DNA from 2 places in the Streptomyces cyanogenus genome. Region 1 is predicted to be linked to the other one. Evidence: riboswitches for the same ligand, from Rfam matches in the RefSeq annotation. Region 1 holds a riboswitch; the other holds the start of a gene.
What was found. Region 1 has a riboswitch for ZMP and ZTP ahead of S1361_RS24200 (glycine hydroxymethyltransferase). Riboswitches for the same ligand answer to the same signal wherever they lie in the genome.
Positions count from the first base shown of each region.

Region 2: it holds a riboswitch for ZMP and ZTP, as region 1 does, so the genes downstream of both, S1361_RS35720 (bifunctional 5,10-methylenetetrahydrofolate dehydrogenase/5,10-methenyltetrahydrofolate cyclohydrolase) here and S1361_RS24200 (glycine hydroxymethyltransferase) in region 1, are expected to answer to the same signal.

Region 1 is NZ_CP071839.1:5,341,843-5,355,919, reverse strand. It holds gene dprE2 (decaprenylphospho-beta-D-erythro-pentofuranosid-2-ulose 2-reductase) at 1-312, shown strand, start outside; gene S1361_RS24210 (2'-5' RNA ligase family protein) at 329-910, opposite strand; gene trpS (tryptophan--tRNA ligase) at 1,045-2,070, opposite strand; gene S1361_RS24200 (glycine hydroxymethyltransferase) at 2,184-3,638, opposite strand; ZMP/ZTP riboswitch at 3,672-3,760, opposite strand; gene rocD (ornithine--oxo-acid transaminase) at 3,863-5,068, shown strand; gene S1361_RS24190 (nuclear transport factor 2 family protein) at 5,078-5,539, opposite strand; gene S1361_RS24185 (TetR/AcrR family transcriptional regulator) at 5,626-6,201, shown strand; gene S1361_RS24180 (glutathionylspermidine synthase family protein) at 6,244-7,428, opposite strand; gene S1361_RS24175 (hypothetical protein) at 7,442-7,858, opposite strand; gene S1361_RS24170 (hypothetical protein) at 7,977-8,819, shown strand; gene S1361_RS24165 (DUF1877 family protein) at 8,993-9,490, opposite strand; gene pdxR (MocR-like pyridoxine biosynthesis transcription factor PdxR) at 9,597-10,994, opposite strand; gene S1361_RS24155 (carboxymuconolactone decarboxylase family protein) at 11,042-11,542, shown strand; gene S1361_RS24150 (isocitrate lyase/PEP mutase family protein) at 11,539-12,279, shown strand; gene S1361_RS24145 (ABC transporter substrate-binding protein) at 12,286-13,239, opposite strand; gene S1361_RS24140 (ABC transporter permease) at 13,241-14,077, opposite strand, start outside.
Region 2 is NZ_CP071839.1:8,080,771-8,094,847, reverse strand. It holds gene S1361_RS35750 (aminotransferase-like domain-containing protein) at 1-21, opposite strand, end outside; gene S1361_RS35745 (pyridoxal phosphate-dependent decarboxylase family protein) at 98-1,486, shown strand; gene S1361_RS35740 (SDR family oxidoreductase) at 1,538-2,452, opposite strand; gene S1361_RS35735 (MBL fold metallo-hydrolase) at 2,573-3,202, opposite strand; gene S1361_RS35730 (S-(hydroxymethyl)mycothiol dehydrogenase) at 3,202-4,290, opposite strand; gene S1361_RS35725 (nuclear transport factor 2 family protein) at 4,588-4,947, shown strand; ZMP/ZTP riboswitch at 5,078-5,158, shown strand; gene S1361_RS35720 (bifunctional 5,10-methylenetetrahydrofolate dehydrogenase/5,10-methenyltetrahydrofolate cyclohydrolase) at 5,185-6,033, shown strand; gene S1361_RS35715 (CU044_5270 family protein) at 6,047-7,027, opposite strand; partial or broken gene S1361_RS35710 (RNA polymerase sigma factor) at 7,434-7,934, opposite strand; gene ctaD (aa3-type cytochrome oxidase subunit I) at 8,041-9,660, shown strand; gene S1361_RS35700 (hypothetical protein) at 9,657-9,989, shown strand; gene S1361_RS35695 (alcohol dehydrogenase) at 10,080-11,105, opposite strand; gene S1361_RS35690 (TetR/AcrR family transcriptional regulator) at 11,215-11,877, opposite strand; gene S1361_RS35685 (YncE family protein) at 12,016-13,269, shown strand; gene S1361_RS35680 (cellulase family glycosylhydrolase) at 13,331-14,077, opposite strand, start outside.

The DNA.
Region 1 (14,077 bases):
CGCGCCCGCCGCGCCGACTTCATCTACGGCTCCAGCAAGGCCGGCCTCGACGCCTTCGCCCAGGGGCTGGGCGACGCCCTGCACGGCACCGGCGCGCGCGTCATGGTGGTACGTCCCGGCTTCGTGCGGACGCGGCGGACGGCCGGACGGCCGCGGACCCCGTTCGCCACCACTCCGGAGGCGGTCGCCACGGCCATCGAACTCGGCCTGCGCCGCGGCTCGGAGACGGTGTGGGTGCCCGGCGCGCTCCGGTTGCTGATGTCGGCGCTGCGCCACACCCCCCGGTCACTGTTCCGGAGGCTGGGGCTCTAGAGCCCCGGAAGGCGCCTCACTGGGCGACCCGCGGAGCGCGCACGTCCGCGTGGCCCGCCTGGGGCGGTACGACGGATCCGCCGAAGGTGTACTCGCGCAGCTTGCGCCAGACGCCGTCAGGACCCTGCTCGTACAGTGCGAAGCCGGTGCACGGCCATTCGGCCTCGAAGTCCGCCAGTTCCTCGAAGGCGCGGTCCATCGCCGCGTCGTCGATGCCGTGCGCGACGGTGACGTGCGGGTGGTACGGGAACTGCAGCTCGCGCGCCACCGGTCCGGAGGCGTCCCGGACCCGCTGCTGGAGCCAGGTGCAGTCCTCGGCGCCCTGGACGACCCGGACGTAGACCACCGGGGACAGGGGCCGGAAGGTGCCGGTGCCGGACAGCCGCATCGGGAACGGCCGGCCGTCCGTGGCGACCCGGGTGAGGTGCGCGTCGACCGCCGGCAGGTCGGCCTGGTCGACCTCGGTCGGCGGCAACAGCGTGACGTGGGTGGGGATGCCGTGAGCCGCGGCGTCGCCGAAGCCCGCGCGCCGCTCCTGGAGCAGGCTGCCGTGAGGCTCCGGGACCGCGATCGAGACGCCGATCGTTACGGTCCCCACGTCGTCTCCTGTCGTCGTGTCTGTTTTCTGCTCTGCCGTCGGCTATGACTGTACGGCCATGAGTGTCCTGTGGGCAGGCGCGGCGGAAGTGATGTGCAGCGCTCCGTCCGCGCGGGGCCGTGCGGTCGTACGCCTCAGTGCTTGGCCGGGAGGAAGCCCACGCGGTCGTACGCCTGCGCGAGGGTCTCGGCGGCGACGGCGCGCGCCTTCTCGGCGCCCTTGGCGAGGATCGAGTCGAGCGTCTCGGCGTCGTCCAGGTACTGCTGGGTGCGCTCGCGGAACGGCGTCACGAACTCGACCATGACCTCGGCGAGGTCGGTCTTGAGCGCGCCGTACATCTTGCCCTCGTAGTCCTGCTCCAGCTCGGCGATCGACCTGCCGGTGAGCGTGGAGTAGATGGTGAGGAGGTTGGAGACACCCGGCTTGTTCTCCGCGTCGTAGCGGATCACCGTGTCCGTGTCGGTGACCGCGCTCCTGACCTTCTTGGCCGTGGCCTTCGGCTCGTCGAGCAGGTTGATGAGGCCCTTCGGCGTGGACGCCGACTTGCTCATCTTGACCGTCGGGTCCTGGAGGTCGTAGATCTTCGCCGTCTCCTTGAGGATGTACGGCTTCGGGATCGTGAAGGTCTCGCCGAAGCGGCCGTTGAAGCGCTCGGCGAGGTCGCGGGTCAGCTCGATGTGCTGGCGCTGGTCCTCGCCGACCGGCACCTCGTTGGCCTGGTAGAGCAGGATGTCGGCGACCTGGAGGACCGGGTACGTGAACAGGCCGACGGAGGCCCGGTCGGCGCCCTGCTTGGCGGACTTGTCCTTGAACTGGGTCATGCGGCTGGCCTCGCCGAAGCCGGTGAGGCAGTTCATGATCCAGGCGAGCTGGGCATGCTCGGGGACGTGGCTCTGCACGAAGAGGGTGCAGCGGTCCGGGTCCAGGCCGGCGGCCAGCAGCTGCGCGGCGGCGAGCCGGGTGTTGGCCCGCAGTTCCTTCGGGTCCTGCGGGACCGTGATCGCGTGCAGGTCGACGACCATGTAGAAGGCGTCGTGGGACTCCTGCAGGGCCACCCACTGGCGGACGGCGCCGAGGTAGTTGCCGAGGTGGAACGAACCGGCGGTGGGCTGGATGCCGGAGAGCACGCGAGGTCGGTCAGCGGAAGCCATGTGGCCCATTCTCTCATCGGCTGGGGGTGTCGTTGGCCCGAGAGGAGGGGGGCGGTCGCGGGGCGGGGGTCTGCGGACCGTGGTGGGTCGCTCGCGCAGTCCCCGCGCCCCTGACGGGCACCTCAGCCCAGGTCGACCTCCGGGTAGAGGGGGAAGCCCGCCACCAGGTCCGTGGCCCGCTGGGAGATCTCCTCGGCGACCTTCCCGTCCAGGACGTGGGCCGCCTTGGACGGGGCGCCGGACTTGGTGGTGCCGGGCTTGGTGGTGGTGAGGACGCGGTCGATCAGGGCGGCCACCTCGTCCATCTCCGCCGTGCCGAGGCCGCGGGTGGTGAGCGCGGGGGTGCCGACGCGGATGCCGGAGGTGTACCAGGCGCCGTTCGGGTCGGCCGGGATGGCGTTGCGGTTGGTGACGATGCCCGAGTCGAGCAGGGCCGCCTCGGCCTGGCGGCCGGTGAGGCCGTAGGAGGCGGCGACGTCGATCAGGTTGAGGTGGTTGTCCGTGCCGCCGGTGACCAGGGTGGCGCCACGGCGCATCAGACCCTCGGCGAGGGCCCGGGAGTTGTCGACGATGCGCTGGGCGTAGTCCTGGAAGGAGGGCTGCCGGGCCTCGGCGAGGGCGACGGCCTTGGCGGCCATGACGTGCGGGAGCGGGCCGCCGAGGACCATCGGGCAGCCGCGGTCGACCTGGTCCTTGAGGGAGTCGTCGCACAGGACCATGCCGCCGCGCGGGCCGCGCAGGGACTTGTGGGTGGTCGTGGTGACGATCTGGGCGTGCGGGACCGGGTCGAAGTCGCCGGTGAGGACCTTGCCCGCGACCAGGCCGGCGAAGTGGGCCATGTCGACCATGAGGGTGGCGCCGACCTCGTCGGCGATCTCGCGCATGATCCGGAAGTTCACCAGCCGGGGGTACGCGGAGTAGCCGGCGACGATGATCAGCGGCTTGAACTCGCGGGCCTGGGCGCGCAGGGCCTCGTAGTCGATCAGGCCGGTGGCCGGGTCGGTGCCGTAGGAGCGCTGGTCGAACATCTTGCCGGAGATGTTCGGGCGGAAGCCGTGGGTGAGGTGGCCGCCGGCGTCCAGGGACATGCCGAGCATGCGCTGGTTGCCGAAGGCATGGCGCAGCTCGGCCCAGTCGGCCTCGGTCAGGTCGTTGACCTGGCGGGCGCCGGCCTTCTCCAGGAAGGGGACCTCGACGCGGTCGGCGAGGACGGCCCAGAAGGCGACGAGGTTGGCGTCGATGCCGGAGTGCGGCTGGACGTAGGCGTGGCGGGCGCCGAAGAGTTCGCGGGCGTGCTCGGCGGCGAGGGACTCGACGGTGTCGACGTTGCGGCAGCCGGCGTAGAAGCGGCGGCCGATGGTCCCTTCGGCGTACTTGTCGCTGAACCAGTTGCCCATCGCGAGCAGGGTCGCCGGGGAGGCGTAGTTCTCGGAAGCGATCAGCTTCAGCATCCCGCGCTGGTCGGCGACCTCCTGGCCGATGGCGTCGGCGACGCGCGGCTCGACGGCGCGGATGACGTCGAGGGCGGCGCGGAAGGCCGTGGTCTCGGTGGAGTGGGAGGCGGAATTCTCGGGCATCGGGGACCTCCGGACGGTGTGCGTGCAGCGTTCACGTTCGGCCCAGGCGCACGGCACTCTTCCCGCTCGGGCCGCTCCCTGATGGTCCGTCCCATCCCAGCGCGCCAGTCACGGCCCGTTCGTCAGACTACCGGGCGCGCCGTGCGGCGCAGGTCCCGCGTCCACCATGCGAGCGAGGATATGAAGGGGTTCACCGTCGTTTCCGGTCCCACTCGGGAGAGGCCGTGACCGCTGCAGAAGACCTGATCGCCGCCACCGAGGCGCACTGCGCGCCCACCTACCGCCCGCTGCCCGTGGTGATCGCCACCGGTGAGGGGGCCTGGCTGACGGATGTGGCGGGGCGGCGGTACCTGGATCTGCTGGCCGGCTACTCGGCCATGAACTTCGGGCACGGCAACCGGCGGCTCACCGAGGCGGCCCGGCGGCAGCTGGACCGGGTGACGCTGACCTCCCGCGCCTTCCACCACGACCGGTTCGCCGCGTTCTGCACCGAGCTGGCGCGGCTGTGCGGGATGGAGATGGTGCTGCCCATGAACACGGGCACGGAGGCGGTGGAGAGCGCGATCAAGACCGCCCGGAAGTGGGGGTACCGGGTGAAGGGGGTGCCCGCGGAGATGGCGAAGATCGTCGTGGCGGGCGGCAACTTCCACGGCCGTACGACGACGGTGATCAGCTTCTCGACGGATCCGGAGGCGCGGGCGGACTACGGGCCGTACACACCGGGGTTCGAGATCGTGCCGTACGGGGATCTGACCGCGATGCGGGCCGCGCTCACCGAGAACACCGTGGCCGTGCTGCTGGAGCCGATCCAGGGCGAGTCCGGGGTGATCGTGCCGCCGGCCGGCTACCTGGCCGGGGTGCGGGAGCTGACGCGCGAGCGGAACGTGCTGTTCGTCGCCGACGAGATCCAGTCGGGCCTGGGCCGGACCGGGCGGACCTTCGCGTGCGAGCACGAGGGGGTCGTGCCGGACGTGTACGTGCTGGGCAAGGCGCTGGGCGGCGGGATCGTGCCGGTGTCGGCGGTGGTGTCGAGCGCGGCGGTGCTCGGGGTGTTCCGGCCGGGTGAGCACGGGTCGACGTTCGGCGGGAATCCGCTGGCCTGCGCGGTGGCGCTGGAGGTGATCGCGATGCTGCGGACCGGGGAGTACCAGGAGCGGGCGGCCCGGCTGGGCGAGCGGCTGCACCGGCTGCTGGGCGAGCTGCCGGGCACGGGCCGGGTGACGGCGGTGCGCGGGCGGGGGCTGTGGGCCGGGGTGGACGTCGCGCGGGCGGTGGGCACCGGGCGGGAGGTCTCGGAGCGGCTGCTGGCCCGTGGGGTCCTGGTGAAGGACACCCACGGGTCGACCGTCCGGATCGCGCCGCCGCTGGTGATCGGCGAGGAGGACCTGGACTGGGGGCTGGAGCAGCTGCGGGAGGTGCTGGGGGGCTAGGGCCTGCCGTCACCACACGGGGATGTCGACCCCGTGCTGGTCGGCGGGCCGGGCGCCGAGGATGCGCCGGTCGGCCTCGTCGATGGCGACGTCGTCGATGCTCGCCTCCCGGCGGCGCATCAGGCCGCGCTCGTCGAACTCCCACAGTTCGTTGCCGTAGGAGCGCCACCACTGGCCGTCGGCGTCCCGGCACTCGTACTGGAAGCGGACGGCGATGCGGTCGCCGTGGAAGCTCCACAGGCTCTTGCGCAGGGCGTAGTCCCGTTCGCGCTGCCACTTCGCGGTCAGGAAGGCGACGATCTCGTCCCGGCCGGTGAGGAAGCGGTCGCGGTTCCGCCAGACGGAGTCCGCGGTGTAGGCGAGGGCGACCCGGTGGGGGTCGCGGGTGTTCCAGGCGTCCTCGGCGGCCTGCACCTTCCGGCGGGCGGTCTCCAGGGTGAAGGGCGGGTACGGCGGGCGGTCTTCGGGCACGGCGGCCTCCTCGAGTCGAGAACGAGCGTTCTCCAACGATGGGCCTAAAGTAGAGAACGGCCGTTCTCGACGTCAAGGAGCCCCGGATGCCCGCCCCGATCACCGAGGAACAGACCCGCCTGGACCGCGAGGCACTCCTGGACGCGGCGGAGGCGCTCTTCTACGCGCACGGCATCCAGGCGGTCGGGATGGACCGGGTCCGCGAGGCGTCCGGCCTGCCGCTGAAGCGGATCTACCGGCTCTTCGCGACCAAGGAGGACCTCGTGGTCGCCATGCTCCGGCGCCGCGACCGGCGGTGGCGCGCGAGCCTGTCCGCCCACGTGGAGAGCGTCCCGGACCCCCGCGCCCGGGTGCTCGCGGTCTTCGACTGGCTCGCCGGCTGGTTCGCCGAACCCGGCTTCCGCGGCTGCGCCTGGATCAACGCCCACGGCGAACTCGGCTCCTCCTCCGAGCCGGTCCTGGCCGAGGTCCGCGCCCACAAGCAGGCCTTCCACGACCAGCTCGCCACCTGGGTGCGCGCCACCGGCACACCGGTGGCCGAACCGGTCTTCCTGCTCGCCGAGGGAGCCATCGTCACCGCGGGCATCACCGGCGACCCGGCCCCGGCGGGGCAGGCCCGGGCGGCGGTGGAGCGGCTGCTCGGGGGCGGAGGTGCCTGCTGAGCCCCCTCGTCGGGACAGCCGGCGTCGCCCACCGCGGTAGCCCTAGAGGATCACATGGGGCAGGAAGCGGGCGTACTCGTCGGTGATCAGGCCGCTGGACTCGCGGATGCCGAGGCCCGCCGGTTCGTCCCGGACCACCCAGGCGCCGAGGACCACGTGGTTGCCGTCGAAGGCGGGGAGGGGGGCCAACTGCTGGTAGCAGCACGGCTCGTCACGCAGGACGGCCGGTGTGCCCGGGGGGTGGACGGTGACGCCCTCGCCCTCGCGGCCGAGGAGGGGCTTGGCGACGTACCCGGTGGTGCCGGGCAGGTCGCGGGGGCCGTCCAGGTAGGCCGGGAGGAGGTTCGGGTGGCCGGGGTACAGCTCCCAGAGGACCGGCAGCAGGGCCTTGTTGCTCAGGAGCATCTTCCAGGCCGGTTCGATCCACAGGGTGCTGCCGGTGCCGCCGCCGTTGTCCAGGGTGTCCAGGACGTGTCCGCCGAAGGCGTCGGTGGTGAGCCACTCCCACGGGTAGAGCTTGAAGATGCCGCGGATGAAACGGAGCCGGTTGTCGACGAAGCGGCCGGAGAGGCTGTCCCAGCCGATCTCCTCCATGGCGAGCCAGTCGGTGGTGAGGCCGGCCTGCTCGGCGGTCTCCTTGAGGTAGGCGACCGTCATCAGGTCCTCGCCGAGCTCGTCGGCCGAGGAGTGCGCGAAGTGCAGGGGGCTGCCGGGGGGCAGCAGGGCCGCCTGGGCGCGCCAGGCCTCCACCAGGCGTTCGTGCAGGGAGTTCCACTGATCGGCGCCGGGGAAACGGTCCTCCATCCAGAACCACTGCGGGGAGGCCGCCTCGACCAGGGAGGTCGGGGTGTCCGCGTTGTACTCCAGCAGCTTCGCCGGTCCCGTGCCGTCGTAGCGGAGGTCGAAACGGCCGTAGACGGACGGGAGTTCGGCCCGCCGGTGCCAGGCCTCGGTGACCACGGCGGCCACCCGCGGGTCGGTGATGCCGAGGTCGGCGAGGCGGTCCTCGGCCACGATGTGTCCGGCCGCCGCGAGGCACATGCGGTGGAGTTCCTCGACGGTCTCCTCCAGCGCCTCGATCTCCGCGAGGGAGAAGACGTAGCAGGCGCTCTCGTCCCAGTAGGGGCGCAGCGAGCCGTCGGGGTGGCGGGTGAGCGGGTAGACCAGGCCCTGCGCCTCGACGGTCTGCTGCCAGCCGGGGCGGGGGGTGAGAGTACGACGTTCCATGCGCGTGTTCCGGTCAGCCGCCGGAGCTGCCCTTGCCGCCGCCGAAGCCCCCGCGGTGGACTCCGCCGCCCCCGCTGTGGTGGTCGTCGTCATCGTCGTCGTACGAGCCGCCGCTGCCCGAGCCCCCGCCGGGCTTGGTGAAGGAACCGCCGTCGACCCAGCCGTTCTTCTGCTCGCCCTCGTAGTACCAGGCGGCGTCGACCTGCTTCTTGAGCTTCTTCGTGCCGGTCTTGACCGTCGTCTTCCCTGGCGTGCCCGTCTTGCAGTTCTTGTCGGCGACGACCTTGTAGCCCTTGACCAGGTCGTAGCTGTCGCGGTCGACGCAGCGCTTGTCCGGTTCGGACGAGCAGGCGGTGAGCGCGGCGGCCAGCAGGCCGACGCTGCCCAGGACGACCGTGCCGGACCGAAGTGGCCCTCGTGTGCGCTCCATGGTGGTGTCTCCCCCGTCGGATGTCGTGTTCGGCGGCCAGCCTAGAGATCGGTGTGAGTGCCCGTGCGAGGGGGTCCGTGATCTCCCGTTCGCCTAGAGTCGCTTCGTGCTGTTCGGAATGGTGTGCGCCCTGGGCGCGGCGGTCTGCTTCGGAACCGCGACGGTGTTGCAGGCGGTGGCCGCGCGGGCGGCGGGCGCCGAGGAGGGCGGCGGCGGGGACGCGGCGCTGCTGCTGCGGGCGCTGCGGCAGTGGCGGTACCTCGCCGGGCTCGCGCTCGACGGGCTGGGCTTCCTGCTGCAGATCGCGGCCCTGCGGTCGGTGCCGATCTACGCGGTGGGCGCGGCCCTGGCGGCGAGCCTCGCGGTGACCGCGGTGGTCGCGGCGCGGCTGCTGGGGGTCCGGCTGAGCGGCCTGGAGTGGGGCGCCGTCGGAGTGGTGTCTGCCGGGCTCGCCCTGCTGGGGCTGGCCTCGGGCACCGAGGGCGACCGGAGCGGCCCGGAGTGGCTGCGGTACGCGTTGGTGGCCGCGGCGGTGGGCGTGCTGGTGCTCGGCGGGATCGGCGGGCGCCTGTCCGGCCGGACCCGGGCGCTGCTGCTGGGGCTCGGCGCCGGGTGCGGGTTCGGGGTGGTGGAGGTGGCGGTACGGCTCATCGACTCGCTGCGGCCGGCGGACCTGCTGGCCGACCCGGCGGCGTACGCGCTGCTGCTCGGTGGCGGCGCCGCGTTCCTGCTGCTCACCTCGGCCCTTCAGCGGGGCTCGGTGACGACCGCCACGGCGGGCCTGGTGATCGGGGAGACGATCGGCCCGGCCGCGGTGGGGGTGGTCTGGCTCGGTGACCGGACGCGGGAGGGGATGACCGCGGTGGCCGCGCTGGGGTTCGCGGTGGCGGTGGCGGGGGCGTTGCTGCTGGCGCGGTTCGGGGAGGCGCCGGCGGAGGAGCCGGCGGCCGGGGGTGCCTGAGCGATCCGTCCGGAGCACCGGCCGTCCGGTGTGTGCGGCCGGGCCGGACTGACCAGCGCACGCGAAAGGTGAGTTCGGACATGCCTGCGGAGACGTTCGGTTCTTGTGGGCACCACCGCCCTGCGGTTGGTTCGGGCGGACTCCCGTGAACCCGGCCGGCACACGGCCGCGTCTCAGGCCCACACCGCCCTGACCACGGCGTGGCCCGCCGTAGCCGCCCGCTCGTAGAACCCCTGGAGGCACCTGTGATGGCCGAGGAACCTCTGTCCGGCCTGCGCCTCGTCCCAGCCGGACCGAACGAGCTTGGCGCCGGCGGCGTTCCACAGCTCGTCGAAGGAGACACTGGTGAGGAAGTCGGCGGCCTGTGACACGCCGGGCGGCTCCAGAATCCCCAGGGGCGGATCGGAGGGGTCGGCATCGGCGCCGTGTGCCACGGGACGCCCGCCGTAGATCGGCAACGTCCAGAACTCGCCGGCATCCGCATCGAGGACACCGGCCGCGGCGTAGAGGTCGTTGACGGCGTGCCAGACCTTGTCGATCGAGACGGCGATGCCCGCCGCGTACTCGGCGGGGTGGTTCTCCCAGGCCTCCCACATGAACGCCGCAAGCCAGGTGTGGTCGTCCCGGATCCCGGATTCCGCGACGGCGCGAAGGTGCATGTGGATGCTCACAGCGACGAGTCCTGAAGTTCGGTGGCCCGTCTGTCGGGCCGAGCGGACAGAACTTACTCGACGGCACTGACGGCAAGATCCCCGCCTCCCGGCGCCGGGACGCCCCCTAGGGCAGCACCCGGCACAGCGCCTCCAGCGCCCCGGACCACGCGCTGTCCGGAGGCGTTCCGTAGCCGACGACCAGGGCGTCCAACGGCTCGGTGACGGCCTGCGGGTGGCGGTGGAAGGAGAGGCCGTGCAGGGCAAGGCCCTGCCAGGCCGCGGCCTGGACCACCGATTCCTCGGTGCCCGGCGGGAGGCGCAGGACCGCGTGGAGGCCGGCGGCGATGCCGGTGACCCGCACCTCGGGGGCCCGGGCGGTCACGGCCTCGGTGAGGGCGTCGCGGCGGCGGCGGTAGCGCAGGCGGGAGGAGCGCACGTGGCGGTCGTACGCGCCGGAGGTGAGGAACTCCGCGAGGGTGAGCTGTTCCAGCGCGCCGACGGTGTCCGAGCTGCCCTTGGCGGACGCCGTCTCCCCGGCCAGGGCCGGCGGCAGCACCATCCAGCCCAGCCGCAGTCCGGGCGCGAGCGACTTGCTGGCCGTGCCGAGGTAGACGACCCGGTCGGGGGCGAGGCCCTGCAGGGCGCCGACGGACTGGCGGTCGTAGCGGAACTCGCCGTCGTAGTCGTCCTCCAGGATCAGCCCGCCGGTGCGGCGCGCCCAGGCGACGACGGCGGCCCGCCGGTCGGGGTGCAGGGGCATGCCCATCGGGAACTGGTGGGCGGGGGTCAGCAGGACCGCGCCGGCCTCGCCCGGCTCGCCGGGGTCCGTGCCGAGCTCGTCGTAGGGCAGCGGGGGCGTGGCGAGGCCCGCGTTGCGCAGCAGCGCCCAGTGGACGTCGAGGCCGTAGGACTCCACGGCCACCGTGCGCACCCCGCGGGCCCGCAGGACCTTGCCGAGGAGGGTCAGGGCGTGCGAGAAGCCGGCGGTGACCACGATGGTGTCGGGGTCGGTGCGCACGCCGCGGGCGCGGGCGAGGTAGCCGGCGAGGGCGGTGCGCAGTTCGGGGCGTCCGCGCGGGTCTCCGTAGCCGAAGGCGTGGAAGGGGGCCGTGGCCAGGGCCCGGCGGGTGGCCTTGAGCCACTCGGTGCGCGGGAAGGCGGCCAGGTCGGGGCTGCCGGGGACGAGGTCGTGGCGCGGGAGGGCGGGGGCGCGCCGGGGTGGCGCGGGGGCGGAGGGTGCCGTGGGGCCGTGGGGGACGCCGGCCGCCACCCGGGTGCCGGAGCCCTGCCGGGCGGTGAGCCAGCCCTCCGCGACCAGGTCGGCGTAGGCCTCGGCGACGGTGTTGCGGGCGATGCCGAGGTCGGCGGCGAGGGAGCGGGAGGACGGCAGCCGGGTGCCGGGGGCGAGCCGGCCGGAGCGGACCGCGTCCCGCAGGGCGTCGGTCAGGCCCCGGCGCACACCGCCCGTCCCGCTCGGTTCGAGGTGCAGGTCGACGCCCAAAGTGGCCCAGGAACTCGCCATGGGAATGGACCATACCCCTGGGCTGCCTGGTTCCTAGTGTCGACGGCATGAGCACTGCACAGGAAACCGTCGCATACGCCGCCGAAGAGGCCCCGCGCATGAGCTGGGCCGAGCACGCCCCGGACGTCTACAAGGCGATGATCCGCCTGGACAGCGTCGCCAGGCGGGGCCTTGACCCCAAGCTCTACGAGCTGGTGAAGATCCGCGCCTCGCAGCTCAACCACTGCGCGTTCTGCCTCGACATGCACACCAAGGACGCCCTCGCGGCCGGCGAGAGCGTCGAGCGGGTCGTCCAGCTGAGCGCGTGGCAGGAGTCGCGGCACTTCTACACCGAGAAGGAGCTGGCGGCGATCGAGCTGACCGAGGCGGTCACCGTGCTGACCGAGGGGTTCGTGCCGGACGAGGTCTACGCCAGGGCGGCCGAGCACTTCGAGGAGGCCGAACTGGCCCAGCTGGTCGCCGCGATCACGGTGATCAACGCCTGGAACCGGTTCGGTGTGACCTTCCGGATGACCCCGGGGCACTACCGGCCCGGGCAGCACAGGTGAGCCGTATTCCGGCGCGGGACAAGGTGGAGACGTTCCGCGCCCTGCACCGAGGACGCGTCCCGGGTGATCCGCTGGTCCTGCCCGGGCCGTGGGACGCGGCGAGCGCGCGGGTGTTCGCGGCCGCCGGGTTCCCGGCGCTGGCCACGCCGAGCGCGGGCGTGGCCGCCGCTCTCGGCTACGAGGACGGGGCCACCCCCGCCGACGAGATGTTCGCGGCGGTCGCCCGGATCACCCGGGCGGTGGACGTGCCGGTGTCGGCGGACGTCGAGGGCGGGTACGGGCTCGACCCGAAGGAACTGGTCGAGCGGCTGCTGGAGGCGGGCGCCGTCGGCTGCAACCTGGAGGACTCGGCGGGAGGTGTCCTCAAGGACCGGCACGAGCACGCCGAGTTCCTCGCCGGGGTGCGGGCCGCCGCCGCCGACCGGCTGTTCGTCAACGCCCGCGTGGACGTCTTCCTGCACGGTGACGGCGACCCCGAACGGGCCATCGAGCGGGCCGCTTCGTACGTCGCGGCGGGCGCGGACTGCGTGTATCCGATCCTCGCCCCCGCGGCGGTACTGCCGCTGCTGCGGGCCGGGATCCAGGGTCCGCTGAACGCCCTGGCCCTGCTGGACGGGGACGGCCCCTCACCCGCCGCGCTGGGCGGGCTCGGGGCCACCCGGGTCACCTTCGGGCCGGGCCTGCAGCGGCGGGCCGCGGCCGCGCTGCGGGAGATCGCCGAGGGGCTGACACGGTAGGCGGGTTCAGGACAGCCACTTCTTCCACACGGCGGGGTGGCTGTCCACCCACTTCTTCGCCGCCTCCTGCGGGTCCAGCTTCTGCTCGGCGATCATCAGGGAGACCTCGTTCTGGTCCTCCGTCGTCCACCGGAACTTCTTCAGGAAGGCCGCCGCCCTGCCGCCGGTCCGCGCGAAGTCCGCGTTCAGGTATTTCTGCAGCGGGGTGTGCGGGTAGGCGCAGGCGACCTTCGCCGGGTCCGCGTCGCAGCCCTCCTTGTACGCCGGCAGCTTCACCTCCGTCATGGGCACCTTCCTGAACAGCCACTGGGGCGAGTACCAGTACGTCAGGAAGGGCTTCTTCTCCTTGGCGAACTGCTTCATCTGGGTGATCTGCGCCGCCTCGGAACCGGCGAAGACGACCTGGTAGTCCAGCTTCAGGTTCTTCACCAGGGCCTTGTCGTTGGTGACGTACGACGGGGAGCCGTCCATCAGCTGGCCCTTGCCGCCGCTCTCCGCGGTGCGGAAGAGCGAGGCGTACTTGTTCAGGTTCCGCCAGTCGGTGATGTCCGGGTGCTGCTTGGCCAGGTACGTCGGCACGAACCAGCCGATGTGCCCGGTCACCCCGAGGTCACCGCCCCGGCTGATCGTCTTCTTGTCGGTGACGTACCGCTTCTCCTGGTCCGGGTGGCCCCAGTCCTCCAGGAGGGCGTCGACGCGGCCCTGGCTGAGCGCGTCCCAGGCGGGCACCTCGTCGACCTGGACGGTGTCGACGCGGTAGCCGAGCTCGTGCTCCAGGAGGTACTGGGCGACGGCCACGTTGGACTGCGCGCCCACCCAGGACTGCACGGACAGGGTGACCGACTTCGCGCCGCCGGCGTTCGCGAAGGGCGAGGCCTGCTTGGTCATGTCGGCGGCGCCGCAGCCGGTCGCGGTCAGCAGCACCAGCGAGCCCACCAGGGCGGTCGTACGACGTCGCATGTCAGGCTCCCTTCTTCGCGCGTCGGTCCGTCGGCTGGGTCACCCGGTCGAGCATCAGGCCCAGGCAGACGATGGCGGCACCGGCGACCAGGCCGGTCGCCAGGTCGCCCTGGGCGAGGCCGAACGCGACGTCGTAGCCGAGGGCGCCGCCGCCGACCAGGCCGCCGATGATGACCACGGCCAGCACCAGGACCACGCCCTGGTTGACGGCGAGCAGCAGGGACCGCCGGGCCAGCGGGAGCTGCACCTGCCACAGCTGCTGGCGGCCGGTGGCGCCGAGCGAGCGCGCCGACTCCAGCGCGGCCTGGTCGACCTGGCGCAGGCCCTGCGCGGTGATCCGGACGACGGCCGGGAGGGCGTAGACGACGGCCGCGGCGACGGCGGGGGCGCGGCCGACGCCGAACAGGGCGACGACCGGGATCAGGTACACGAACTGCGGCATGGTCTGGAAGACGTCCAGGACGGGGCGCAGCGCACGCTCGACCCGGTCGCTGCGGGCCGCGGCGATGCCGGTCGCGAAGCCGAGGACGAGGGTGACGGCGACGGCGGCCAGCACCTGGGAGAGGGTGTCGAGCGAGGGCTCCCACACGCCGAGCACACCGATCGCGGCCATGGCGAGGACGGCGGTCAGCGCGGTGCGCCAGGTGCCGATCAGCCAGGCCAGGGCGGCGACGAGCAGCAGCACCGACCACCAGGGCAGCCACTGCAGGCCGTCCCGGACGGGGTCCAGGACCCAGGTGGTGAAGTGGCCAGCCCAGTCCGCGGTGCCGCCGATCACGGGGACGCCGGAGTAGAGGTGGGCGGTCATCCAGTCGACGGCGCGGTTGACCGGTTCGGC
Region 2 (14,077 bases), 2.7 Mb from region 1:
GGCGACGAATCCTGTGTCCACCGGTCCAGTTTCGCTGGTCCAGTTGCCGCGAAGTGGACCAGGTGCCCGGCGGCCGCCGCGGTCTACGCTGCGGCGCATGCACCGTACCCTCGCCGGTGATCTCTCCCGGCTCCCCGAACTGCTGCAGGCCGCCCGCGATCTCGCCGTCCGGGAGGTGGAGGGGCTGGCCGAGCGGCCGGTCGCCGCACCCGGGCCCCCGTCCGGGCGGGCTCCGCTCCCGGACGCGGGCGCGGGCGGCGACGGCGCCCTCGCCCGGTTCGCCGAGCGGTGGGCGCCCGGCTTCTCCGGCTCCGCCGGCCCGCGTTACCTCGGCTTCGTCACGGGCGGCGCGACGCCGGCGGCCGTCGCCGGGGACTGGCTGACGTCCGCGTTCGACCAGAACCTGTCCGGGGCGGGCGGGTCCTGGGCGCAGGAGCTGGAGCGGGAGACGGTGGTGTGGCTGCGCGAGCTGTTCGGGCTGGGCGAGGCGCACAGCGGGGCGTTCGTGACGGGCGCGACCATGTCGAACACGGTCGGTCTGGCGATCGGCCGGGAGTGGGCCGGCGAACGGCTGGTCGTGGACGTCTCCCGGGAGGGCGCCGCCGCGCTGGGCCCGCTGGAGGTGCTCTCCGGCAGCCCGCACTCCAGCATCACGAAGGCGATGTCGGTGCTGGGCCTGGGCCGGGACCGGCTGCGGCGGGTGCCGCTGCTGCCCGGCAACCGGGAGGCCGTCGACGTGGCCGCGCTGGAGGCGGCGCTGGCCGAGCGGGCCGGCCGGCCGGTGATCGTGGTGGCGAACGCGGGCACCGTGAACACCGTCGACTTCGACGATCTGCGGGCGATCGCGGCACTGAAGGAGCGGTACGACTTCTGGCTGCACGTGGACGCGGCGTTCGGTGCCTTCGCCGCGCTCTCCCCGGAGCACGCCGCGCTGGTCGACGGTCTGGACGCGGCCGACTCGGTCTGCGTGGACCTGCACAAGTGGCTCAACGTCCCCTATGACGCGGCCGTCCAGTTCACCCGGCGCCGCGATCTGCAGGTGGCGGTGTTCCACAACGCCTCGCCGTATCTCGGCGGGCCCGAGGGCGAGCCGGACTTCCTGCATCTGACCCCGGAGAACTCGCGCCGGCTGCGGGCCCTGCCGGCCTGGTTCTCGCTGGTGGCCTACGGGCGGGCCGGGCACCGGGAGATCGTCGAGCGCAGTGTCGACCTGGCGCGCAGGCTCGGCGCGGGCGTCGACGCGCTGCCGGGCCTGCGTCTGCTGGCCCCGGTGCGGCTCAACGTGGTCTGCTTCACGCTCGCCGCGGACCCGTCGCCGCAGCGGGTGGCCGCGCTGGCCCGGGCGGTCGCCGAGTCCGGGGAGGCGTTCGTGACGCCGACGGTGTACGGCGGGGTGCCCGGGCTGCGCGCGGCGTTCAGCAACTGGCGGACCACCGCGGCCGACACCGACCGGGTGCTCCGGGTGCTGGCGGCGGCCTCCGTCTGACGGCCGGCCGGAGCGTCGTACCGCCGTGTGGAAGCCTCCGCGGGCGCCGGTTCACCGGTATCCGGTGACGTCCGCCGGCTTGCCCGCGTCCTGTACCTCGACCAGGTACCGCCAGGCGTCCGGCCGGCTGCCGTCGAGGTCGGTGAAGCCGTACTCGCGGGCGAGGCCGCCGCTGGAGAGGGACCGGCCGTTGAACCGGGCCACGTCGGGGTCGGCGGCCAGGGCGGCGACGGCCCGGCCGGTGAAGCGCGGGGTCTCGGAGATGGCGAAGTGGGGTTCGCGTCGCAGCGCGTCCCGCCAGTTCTCCTCGCGGACGCCGTACGCGTCGAGCATGAGCTCGGAGCGCATCCACCCGGGGGTGAGGGCGACGGCGGTGGCGCCGCGCGGGCCGAGTTCGTGGCCGAGGGCGAAGGCCATGCGCAGTACGGACGTCTTGGCGAGGTCGTAGAAGAAGTTCACGCGGTAGGTGTCGCGGTTGTACTCGGCGGTGCCGTCGGTGACCTCCACGACCAGGCCGCCGGGGTGGCGCAGCAGCAGCGGCAGTGCGTGGTGGCTGGTGACGGCGTGGGTCTCGACGCCGAGGCGGAGCAGCCGGAGCCCCTTGTCGAGGTCGTGCTCCCACACGGGGGTGTCCCACGCGAAGAGGTGCTCGCCGCCCCAGATGTCGTTGACGAGGACGTCGAGGCGGCCCTGCTCGTCCGCGATGCGGTCCACCAGGCGCCGTACGGCGGACGGGTCCAGGTGGTCGGCCGGTACGGCGATGCCCTGTCCGCCGGCCTCGGTGACGAGGTCGGCGGTGTCCTCGATGGTCTCGGGCCGGTCGTACTCGGAGCGCTGGGCGCGGGTGCTGCGGCCGGTGACGTAGACGGTGGCGCCGGCCGCACCGAGTTCCACGGCGATGCCGCGTCCGGCGCCCCGGGTCGCCCCGGCGACCAGCGCCACCCTGCCTTCGAGCGGTCCCGACATGTACGGCCTCCTGTGCGTGACGACTGCGGTGCGACTGCTGTCGTCGACCACTGTCGCCGGGAAGCCGGACATCTTCTGTCGGCTTTTACGCGGGCCCCCGCGGTGTGCCGCCGCCGTCGCTCAGTGGCCGCGGGCGATCCACTCCTCCAGATGGGGTGCCTCGGCGCCGATGGTGGTGCTGTCGCCGTGGCCGGTGAGGACCTTCGTCTCCGGCGGCAGGGTGAGCAGGCGGTGGCGGATGGAGTCGATGATGGTCGGGAAGTGCGAGTAGGAGCGTCCGGTGGCTCCGGGGCCGCCCTTGAAGAGGGTGTCGCCCGTGAACACGGTACCGAGGCCGGGGTCGTACAGGCAGACGGCGCCCGGGGCGTGGCCGGGGGTGTGCAGGACGGTGAGGTCCGCGCCCGCGGCCTCGATGACCTGGCCGTCGAGGAGATGCCGGTCGGGGTCGCGGTGCGGGTGGGTCTGCTTCCACAGCGGCAGGTCGTCGGGGTGCAGCCAGATGGTGGCGCCGGTGAGGTCGGCGAGGGCCGGGGCGGCGTCGATGTGGTCGTTGTGGGCGTGCGTGCACACGATGGCGGTCAGGCGCCGGTCGTCGACCGCGCGGGCGATGGCCTCGGCGTCGTGGGCGGCGTCGATGACGATCACCTCCCGCTCGTCGCCGACGATCCACACGTTGTTCTCCACGTCCCAGGTGCCGCCGTCGAGGCTGAACTGTCCGGCGGTGACGAGGCGTTCGATGCGTACGGTCATCACAGCACCACCACCGAACGCAGCACGTCGCCGTGGTGCATCCGCTCGAAGGCCTGCTCCACCTGGTCCAGTTGGACGGTCTCGGTGACGAACGCGTCGAGCGGCAGGCGGCCCTGCAGATGGAGGTCGATCAGCATGGGGAAGTCCCGGGTGGGCAGGCAGTCGCCGTACCAGCTCGACTTCAGGGCGCCGCCGCGGCCGAAGACGTCCAGCAGGGGCAGTTCGAGCTTCATCTCGGGGGTGGGCACGCCGACGAGGACGACGGTGCCGGCGAGATCGCGGGCGTAGAAGGCCTGCCGGTAGGTCTCCGGGCGGCCGACGGCCTCGATGACGACGTCGGCGCCGAAGCCGCCGGTCAGCTCGCGGATCGCCTCGACCGGGTCGGTCTCCTTGGAGTTGACCGTGTGGGTGGCGCCCAGCGTGCGGGCCTTCTCCAGCTTGCGGTCGTCGATGTCCACCGCGATGATCTTCGCCGCGCCGGCCAGGTTCGACCCGGCGATCGCCGCGCCGCCGACACCGCCGCAGCCGATGACGGCGACCGCGTCACCGCGGCCGACGTTCCCGGTGTTGATCGCCGCGCCGATGCCGGCCATCACCCCGCAGCCGAGGAGGCCCGCGACCGCCGGGGAGACCGCCGGGTCGACCTTGGTGCACTGGCCGGCCGCGACGAGCGTCTTCTCCGCGAACGCGCCGATCCCGAGGGCCGGGGACAGCTCCTGGCCGGTGCCGGCGAGGGTCATCTTCTGCCGCGCGTTGTGGGTGTTGAAGCAGTACCAGGGCCGGCCGCGCAGACAGGCACGGCACTGGCCGCACACCGCACGCCAGTTGAGGATGACGAAGTCGCCGGGGGCGACGTCGGTGACGCCGTCGCCGACCGACTCCACCACGCCGGCGGCCTCGTGGCCGAGCAGGAAGGGGAAGTCGTCCGAGATGCCGCCCTGTTTGTAGTGCAGATCGGTGTGACAGACTCCGCAGGCCTGGACGCGTACGACGGCTTCGCCGGGCCCCGGGTCCGGCACCACGATCGTCTCGACCCGTACGGGCTCGTTCCTGCCCGGTGCGATCACGCCGCGTACTTCCTGCGCCATGGTCTGGTCCCTTCCGTCGAATGCCTTCGCCGCCGACCCTACGCGCGACCGATGGGTAGCGGGACGGTCCACGAGGGTGATCGTGGATCTTTGCGCCACCGGTGGCGGACAGTGCCCTCCCAGCTCCTGCAGCTGCTCGCCGACCCGCGGGAAGCGGTCCGGGGCGGCGGGCCGCGGCCCCCCGTGGGGCGGAGGCGGCGGCCGGGCTTGCCGTGGCCGCCGGGGCGGAGGACGCTCGGAGGTGGGGCCCGTGCGGTCCGATCCTGGCCGGGCCGCGGGCGCCTGAAGGAGGTCACCATGGGTACCGCGACGGCTTTCGACACCGAGACACTGCGCCGGGCCATCGAGGGCAACACCGGCAACAACCTGCTGTCGCTCTACGCGGACGACGCGGAGATCCGTATCGTCGACCGCAACAACCAGCCCAGTCATCCCACGGTCCTGCACGGCCGGAGCCAGATCGCCGAACTGCTGGACGACATCTACAGCCGCGACATGACGCACAAGCTGGACCGGTGCGTCGTGCAGGGCGACCAGGCCGCGTACAGCGAGTCGTGTGAGTACGCGGACGGCACCCGGGTGCTCGCCGAGTCGATGGTCACCCTGCGGGACGGCAAGATCGCCGATCAGCTCATCGTCCAGGCCTGGGACGAGTAGGGCCGGTCGGGCACGGCAGGCGCCGGAAGGAGTATCGGACCGGTCCAGGTCGCCGCACGTCCGGCCTGGACCCGGGGGAACGCGCTCCCGGCCGGGGGTCGGAAGGCCGTAGACGCTCTCGGTTACGCTGTACGCGGGCCGTGACTGGCGCTGAGGTGGAGTACCACCGGGGAGCGGTCCGTGGTGGTTGCCGCGCGCCTGGGCGAGGAGAGTCGATCCAGCTCAGGAGTGTGCAGCATGACCCAGGCCCGGTTGATGGACGGCACCGCGCTCGCCCGCCGCATCGTCGAGGACACCGCGGAGAAGGCCGCCCGCGTCACCGAGCGCACCGGTACCGCACCGTGTCTCGCGACCGTGCTCGTCGGGGAGGACCCGGCGTCGGTGACGTACGTCCGGATGAAGCAGAACCGCTGCCGCGAGGCCGGGATCGAGTCCCGGCACGTGGCGCTGCCCGCGAGCACCACGACCGGCGAACTGGTCGGTACGCTGCGGGAGTTGTCGGCAGACCCGGAGGTGCACGGGATTCTGCTCCAGCACCCGGTGGGCGACCACGTCGACGAGCGGGCCGCGTTCGAGGCGATCGCGCCGGAGAAGGACGTGGACGGCGTCACCTTCGCCTCGTTCGCCACGATGAGCTTCGGGCTGCCGGGCTTCGTCTCCTGCACGCCGGGCGGCATCGTGCGGCTGCTGGACGAGTACGGTGTCGACCCGGCCGGGAAGCGGGCCGTGGTGGTGGGCCGCAGCGCGATCCTCGGCAAGCCGGTGGGCATGCTGCTGCTGGCCCGGGACGCGACCGTGACGTACTGCCACTCGCGCACCCGGGACCTTTCCGCGGCGGTGCGCGAGGCCGACATCGTCGTGGCCGCGGTGGGCCGGCCGCGGCTGATCCGCGGGCAGGACGTCAAGCCGGGCGCGGTCGTCGTCGACGCGGGCTACAACCCGGGGAACGTCGGCGACGTCGACTTCGACTCGGCCGTGGAGCGGGCCTCGCTGATCACCCCGGTGCCGGGCGGAGTCGGTCCGATGACGATCGCCACGCTGCTGGAGCAGACCGTGACGGCCGCCGCCCGGCAGCTCGGGGTGTGACGGGCGGCGCGGGTCAGCGCATCCAGGCGCTGTACTCCATGACGTCCCCGGCCTTCACTCCGTAGGCGGGCGCGTCGCGGGTGAAGGTGGTCTCCAGGCCGAGGACGGCACCGGTGCGCGCGTCGAGGATCAGCATCCGCCGGCCGCCTCCGCCCTCTCCCCCGTACACGTACGCCTGCCCGGGGCGGCCGAGGCGGTCCGTCACCTGTCCCGCGGGCCGCAGCCCCTTCGCGTCCGCGAGGATCCGGACCAGGGCTGCGGACTCGCGGGCGCCGAGGGTCCAGTGGTCCAGCAACTCCGCTGTTGCGTCGAGGAGTTCGGGGGTCTTCAGGGAGTCGGTGCGGACGGTTTCGGCGAGGTAGGCGCGCAGGGCGGCCGGCGTGTGCGGCGGGGATGCCTCCGGCGGGGCGTCGCTCCAGCTGGGCGGGTACGTGGTCCGGCTCAGGACATGGCCGTCGGCCACCAGGCCGGGGTCGCCGTCCTCGTCGGTGAGGACCGGGCGGCCGGGACGGCGCGGGTCGGTGGCCACGACCAGCTCGGTGTGGCTGTCGTCCGCCCGCCAGCGCACGACACGCTCCTCGGGCAGGGTGACGGGTGGCTTCCCGTCCGTCATGCCGAGGCTCCACGTCTGCACGTGGGTGCCCTTGCGCAGCCGTGGCGATCCGGTTGTCGCGGCGGTATCGGCCAGTTCGGCCAGCTGGGTCAGCGGTACGGGGGTGGAGTGGGCGCGGACGGCCAGCGGCCGGGGTGCGGCGAGAGCGGGCTGTGTGCTCGGCCCACCGAGCAGCGCGGCCACCGCGGTCGCCACGACGACCCCGGTGGCGGCCAACCCCCACAGCAGCCGGGACCGGGGGGTACGGCGCGCCGGCCGCGCCTCCTGCAACAGCCGCTCCAGCCGCATCTCGGCCCGGTGGTCCAGCGGTCCGTCCCCGAAGTGGGGGCCGTCCACGGGAACCGGATCGGCACGTCGGAGAAGGTCGAGTTCGTCAGGCATGTCGGTGGTCCTTGCGCAGGCATGCGTGGGCGGTGGGCACGGGGGGAGAGGCCGGCCGCCGGGGGCCGTCGGAGGACGGCCCGGCCTCGGAGCGGTCGGCTTCGGCGGACCGCCGTACGCGATCGGCTCCACCGTCGGCGGCCGGGGCACCGGTGCGGGCAGGGCCGGCCGGCCGGGGGCCCGCGCCGGACGCCCGCACGGTCAGGGATGCGGCCGTGGGCGCCGAGGGCCCGGGACCGGCCTTCGGGGACGTACGGCTCGATGGCTCCTGCGACCCCCACCCGGGCTCGGCCGACTCACCGGCCGACGGTGCCGCGGACCTCGGACCCGGCTCGGTCGGTGCATCGGGCGAAGGCGCCACAGCACCCCCCACGGGCCCGCCGGGCGCGCCGGCCGGCGGCGGCGTAGGGCGCAGGCGGGCTATTTCCGTGCGCAGGCGGTGGCGGGCGCGGTGGAGGCGCATCGTCGCCGCGCGGCGGCCGCAGCCGAGGGCGACCGCGATCTCCTCGGCGCCGAGTTCCTCCCAGGCGGCGAGGCGCAGGATCTCCTGGTCGCCCGGGGAGAGCCGGTCCAGTGCCTCGTGCACCCAGGCGCCCGGCGCCTCCGTGCCGGGGCCGGCCGCGATGTGCCGGCCGTGCGCGGCCTCGTCGTTGCCGAGCCGGTCCACCAGCCGGCGCCGCCGCCCGTAGCCGCGTACCGCGTTGGCCAGGCAGTTGCGGGCCACCCCGTACAGCCAGGGCAGCGGCGCGGCCGGCAGGTCCGCCCGGCGCCGCCAGGCGACCGTGAACACCTCCGCCACCACTTCCTCCACCTCGTCGGCCCGCCCCTGAAGTCGCCTCGCGACATAGCGGCTGACCGCCCAGTAGTGCTCGCGATAGGCAGCGGCGAAGATCTCGTCGTTGCTCATGCTCGGTTCGTGTCCGGCACCCCCCGGATCGTCACACCCTTCTCCCGTGATGCTCCTCGCGTCGTCCGAGTGTGACCCGCGGGCCGGGTGCGGACACAGGCGGGGTGTGAAGAGGATCAGAGACAGCAGGGCCGTGCAGTGGCTCACCAGCACCGACCACAAGACGATCGGAACGCTCTACTTGGTCACCGCGTTCGCGTTCTTCCTGATCGGCGGCGTGATGGCGCTGCTGATGCGCGCCGAGCTGGCCCGCCCGGGCCTGCAGTTCATGACGAACGAGCAGTTCAACCAGGCGTTCACGATGCACGGCACGATCATGCTGCTGATGTTCGCGACGCCGCTGTTCGCCGGTTTCACGAACTGGATCATGCCGCTGCAGATCGGCGCGCCCGACGTGGCGTTCCCGCGGCTGAACATGTTCGCCTACTGGCTGTACCTGTTCGGCTCGACCATCGCCGTCGGCGGCTTCCTCACCCCGGAGGGTGCGGCGGACTTCGGCTGGTTCGCCTACTCCCCGCTGTCGGACGCGGTCCGCAGCCCGGGCCTGGGCGCCGACATGTGGATCATGGGTCTGGCCTTCTCCGGCTTCGGCACCATCCTCGGCGCGGTCAACTTCATCACCACGATCATCTGCATGCGTGCCCCGGGCATGACCATGTTCCGCATGCCGATCTTCGTGTGGAACGTGCTGCTGACCGCCGTGCTGGTCCTGCTCGCCTTCCCGGTCCTGGCGGCCGCGCTGTTCGCCCTGGAGGCGGACCGCAAGTTCGGCTCCCACGTCTTCGACGCGGCGAACGGCGGAGCCCTGCTGTGGCAACACCTCTTCTGGTTCTTCGGCCACCCCGAGGTGTACATCATCGCCCTGCCGTTCTTCGGCATCATCAGCGAAGTCATCCCGGTGTTCTCCCGTAAGCCGATGTTCGGCTACATGGGCCTGATCGCCGCGACCATCGCGATCGCGGGGCTGTCCGTGACGGTGTGGGCCCACCACATGTACGTCACCGGCGGGGTGCTGCTGCCGTTCTTCTCCTTCATGACGTTCCTGATCGCGGTGCCGACCGGTGTGAAGTTCTTCAACTGGATCGGCACGATGTGGAGGGGAAGTCTCTCTTTCGAGACGCCGATGCTCTGGGTCATGGGGTTCCTCGTCACCTTCGTCTTCGGCGGGCTCACCGGCGTCATGCTCGCCTCCCCGCCGCTCGACTTCCACGTCTCCGACTCGTACTTCGTGGTGGCGCACTTCCACTACGTGGTCTTCGGCACGGTCGTGTTCGCGATGTTCGCCGGCTTCCACTTCTGGTGGCCGAAGATGACCGGCAAGATGCTGGACGAGCGCCTCGGCAAGATCACCTTCTGGACGCTGTTCACCGGTTTCCACGGCACCTTCCTGGTCCAGCACTGGCTGGGCGCCGAGGGCATGCAGCGCCGGATTCCCGACTACCTCGCGGCGGAGGGGTTCGCCACGCTCAACACGGTCTCCTCGGTGTTCTCGTTCCTGCTCGGCGCGTCCCTGCTCCCCTTCCTCTACAACGTGTGGAAGACGGCCAGGTACGGCAAGCCGGTCGGCGTGGACGACCCGTGGGGCTACGGCCGCTCGCTGGAGTGGGCGACCTCCTGCCCGCCGCCGCGGCACAACTTCCTCACCCTGCCGCGGATCCGCAGCGAGTCCCCGGCGTTCGACCTGCACCACCCGGACGTACGGGAACGGGAGCTGACCGCACCGTGACGGACCGCGACGAACGGGATCTCGTCCGGCAGATCGAGGGACACCTGCTGCTGGCCGCCGCGCGGGAGGAGGGCCGTACCGCCGCGGCGCGCCTCAGCTCCCGGCTGGGCTGGCTCACCGACAGCCAACGGCAGGACGTGGAGCGGCAGTTCGAGGCGGAGTACCTGGCGCTGGCCCGCCTGTCGTGGCACCGCACGGCCGAGCGGGCGGAGGAGCTGCGGCAGGTGTACGAGGCGCGGTACCGGGCGCTGCGCGGAAGGCTGCTGGCCTGCTGCGTGCTGGGGTGCGCACTGCTGGCGGCGGCGGTCCTGGTGGTGTCCGCCGCCTAGCGCGGGTCCGTCAGGTCCGGGACCACTTGCGGTCGGCGCCGCCGTTGCTCGCTCGGCAGGCGGGCGCGGGCCGTGGGGCGGCCCCGGGTGTCAGCCCATGGTGAGCACCATCCGGAAGCGGGCGGCGCCGGAGAGCATCTTGTCGTACGCCTCTCCGGCCTGCTCCAGCGGGACCGTCTCGGTCATCGGGCGGATGCCGTGCAGGACGCTGAACGCCATGGTGTCCTCCACGTCCTGCGAGGTGCCGGACGGGTGCCCGCGCACCACCCGGCCGGTCATGAGCAGTTGGGCCGGGCTGATGCCGAGCGGCGTGGTGTCCGCGCCGATGGCCACCAGTTCGCCGCGGTGGGCCAGGCCGTCCGCGGTGGCGGTGATGGCCTCGGAGTTCCCGGCGGTGGCCAGTACGACCCTGGCGCCGCCGAGGGACTGCAGCGCCTCGGCGACCGGGGTGCCGGAGCTGCTGTCGACGTAGTGGTGGGCGCCGAGCTGCTGGGCGAAGTACGCCTTCTCCGGGCCCCGGGCGATGCCGACCGTCTCGAAGCCCATCGCGACCGCGTACTGGACACCGAGGTGCCCCAGACCGCCGAGCCCGAGCACCGCGACCAGGTCCCCGGGCCGGGCGGAACTGCGCCGCAGACCGTTGAACGTGGTGACGCCCGCGCAGGCCATCGGTCCGGCGTCGTTCGCGGCCAGTCCTTCGGGGATGCGGGCGAGCGCGTCGGCGGGTGCGATCACCTTCTCGCCGAAGCCGCCGTCGTAGGCCCAGCCCGGCACCTTGAGGGTCCGGCACACGATGAAGTCGCCCTCGCGGCAGGGCGTGCAGTGGCCGCAGCTGCCGCCGAACCAGCCCACGGCCACCCGGTCGCCGACCTGCCAGCCGCGCTCCCCCACTCCCTCGCCCAGTTCCTCCAGGCGCCCGGCGATCTCGTGCCCGGGGACCTCCGGGAAGGACACGCCGGGTAGCGCGCCGCTCACGAAGAGGGCGTCGCTGTGGCAGACCCCGCACGCCTCGACGGCGATCCGCACGTGGCCGGGTCCCGGTCGCGGCACCTCGCGCTCGACCAGCTCGAAGGTGCCGCCTGGCTCGATCACCTGCGCGACTCGATAGGTACTCATGGGTCTCTCCGGAGTACGGGTACGACGGTCCCCCGCACCAGCAGACCAGCTCCGGCCCGATCCCGCGCGCCGAACCCGGACGCCCCCGCGCCGACCTGGGCGGTCCCGGTCAGGGGTGCCCGGGTCGCCAGCCCTCCGGCCGGAGCATCCCCAGCAGCAGCCGGACCAGCTCGTCCACCACCTCGTCGAGCGTGGCGTCCACCCAGCCGGCGGTCCAGTCGTGCAGCAGGCCGTTGACGCTGCCGATGAAGGCCGTCGCCGCGAGGCGGTAGTCGCGCGGCGCCGCCTCGCCGCGGGCCACGGCCGCGTCCGCCTCGGCGCGGATGAGGTCGACCCAGCGGGCGCGGCGGGCCAGCCGCTGCTCCTCCAGGCGCGGACTGACCCCGATGATCTCCACGAACGCGATGCGGATGCGGCGCGGGTCGCAGGTGACGTCGCGGGCGTAGGCACGGAAGAGCACGGTGGCGCGCTCGGCCAGCGGCAGGCCGTCCGCGGTGGCGAGGGCGGCCAGGACGGCCTGTTCGGCCCAGCCGTTGACCTCCAGGTGCAGCGCGGCGAGGACGTCCTCCAGGGTGCGGAACTCCTCGTAGAACTGGCGGGTGGACAGGCCCGCGGCCTGGCTGAGCGCGGCGACCGTGGTGCCCCGGTAGCCGGGGGTGTCGCCGAACAGGCGCAGGGCCGCGTCGAGGAAGCGGCGGCGCCGCTCGGCCTGCCGTTCCTCGGCGGACCGGCCGCCGTACCGTCCCGTCGGCGCTCTGAGCCTGCCCCCCACGCGTCCCCCTCCGTCGTCCACCGAACCCCAATCTTGTCGTGCACACATCTTGTCGAGAAGGCCGCCCCCTCCTTACTTTTCAGTAAGTTCACTGTGAATGCGCTTGTGTTCAGATTCCCCCGAGGAAAGAGAGCCGTCATGCCTGCCTCCAGAACCAGGCACCTGTGCTCCGTGGCCGCAGCCCTCGCCCTGACCGCCGCCGGCCCGGCGACCGCCGCCTCCGCAGCCTCCGCCGCCCCCGACGGGCTGCGCGAGGTGCTGTTCGTCGGCAACAACTGGGACGGCACCGCCGATGTCATCCGCTCCTCCGGCGACTTCGCGAAGATCGGCCGGATCGACGTGATCCCCGACAAGGACGCGCGGATGGCGGAGATCAACGCGGATCCGATCAAGTGGATCTACTTCCAGGCGATCCGCAACAGCGTCGGCGAGGGTCACGACCAGTTCGCCGACGACATGTACTCCACCCCGGACGGCCGCTCGGTGGTGGTGTCCCGGCCGAGTTTCGCGGACGTCGTCTCCATCGACCTGGCCGACGGAAAGGTCAACTGGCGCTTTCCGGTGGCCGGTTACCGGGCCGACCACATGGCGGTCTCCCCGGACGGGACCCGGGTGGCGGTCTCCGCCTCGACCGCGAACACCGTGCACGTGCTCGACATCGTCACCGGCAGGCAACTGGGGTCGTTCGCGACCGGCGACAAGCCGCACGAGAACATCTTCACCAAGGACGGCAAGTACATCTGGAACATGTCCATCGGTGACGTCAACACCGCCCTGGACGCCCCGGGCTGGGACTGGACCAAGGGCGACCGGCACATCACGGTCGTGGACGCGACGACGTACAAGCAGGTCAAGGTCGTCGACATGCGGCAGCGGCTGGACGCGTTCGGGCTGAAGGACTTCTCCGACGCGGTCCGCCCCGCCGTGTTCTCCCCCGACGAGTCCAAGCTGTACTTCCAGGTGTCGTTCTTCAACGGCTTCCTGGAGTACGACGTCGCCACCGACAGGATCACCCGGATGAAGACCCTGCCGAAGAACCCGGCGACCAGCGAGGACCGCACCACCTGGGTCAACGACTCGCGTCACCACGGCTTGTCGATGAACCCCGGGGGCACCAAGCTGTGCGTCGCGGGCACCATGGACGACTACGCGACCGTGGTCGACCGCGCCTCGCTCCAGGAGGGGCCGCTGGTGACGACGTCCAAGCCGTACTGGGCGACGGTCAGCGGGGACGGCAAGGACTGCGTCGTCTCCGAGAGCGGTGCCGACCAGGTGACGGCGATCGACTTCGCCACCGGCCGGAAGGTGACGTCGGTCCCGGTCGGCGACCATCCGCAGCGGGTCCGGCTCGGCCATGTGCAGGCCGACTGGACCGGCCCCGGCGGCAGCTGACGCTCCACCGGACCGTGGCCTCCGGGATGCCCCACTCACCCCGGAGGCCACACCGCTGCCGTCAGAAGCGTGCCGCCGCCCATGCGGCCAGCTCCGCCTTCGCCGCGGCCAGCAGGTCCGCCGAGGGGGCCGGGGCGCCGTTGGTGACGAGGGCGTAGTGGAGGATGCCGGAGTCCGCGTCGGTGAGCAGCAGCCGGCGGCTGCCCGTGCCGCCCGGCTCCGGGGCCACGGCGACGGGGGTGGCGGAGGTGTACGCGGGCGGAGCGTACACCGTGCCGAGGTCGGAGACGACCGTGGTGGCGGCGGTCGGGAAGGACGCCGGCAGGTGCAGCTCGGTGGGCGCGGTGCCGTCGCCGGAGCGCCACACGAGCAGCCCGTACTGGCCCGTGCCGACCAGTTCCGCCACGTTCGGCAGGGAGCCGGGCACCGGGTTCCAGGTGAGGGTGGCGGAGCCGTCGCGGGAGCGGTCCTCGTAGGTGAAGGCGAGGGCGGTGCCGGCCGTGGCGCCCGGGTAGAGGCGGTCCAGGAGGCGGGCGTCCTGGCGCAGGACGACGTTCCCGGAGTCGTCGAGCCGTACCGCCGACAGGTCCTCGTCGTTCCAGGCGTCCCCGGCGGTGAGCACCTTGCCGGGGTTGCCGTTCATCAGCTCGTGGTGCCGGCCGTTGTAGAGGTCCCACTGCCACTGGGTGCCGGACAGCACCGGCCCGGAGGCGGCCGGTCTCGCCCACCAACTGGCCCCCGGCAGACGGGAGTCGAGGGCCTGGTACATGGCCTTCAGGACGGTCGGGGCCTTGTCGGAGACCGTGCC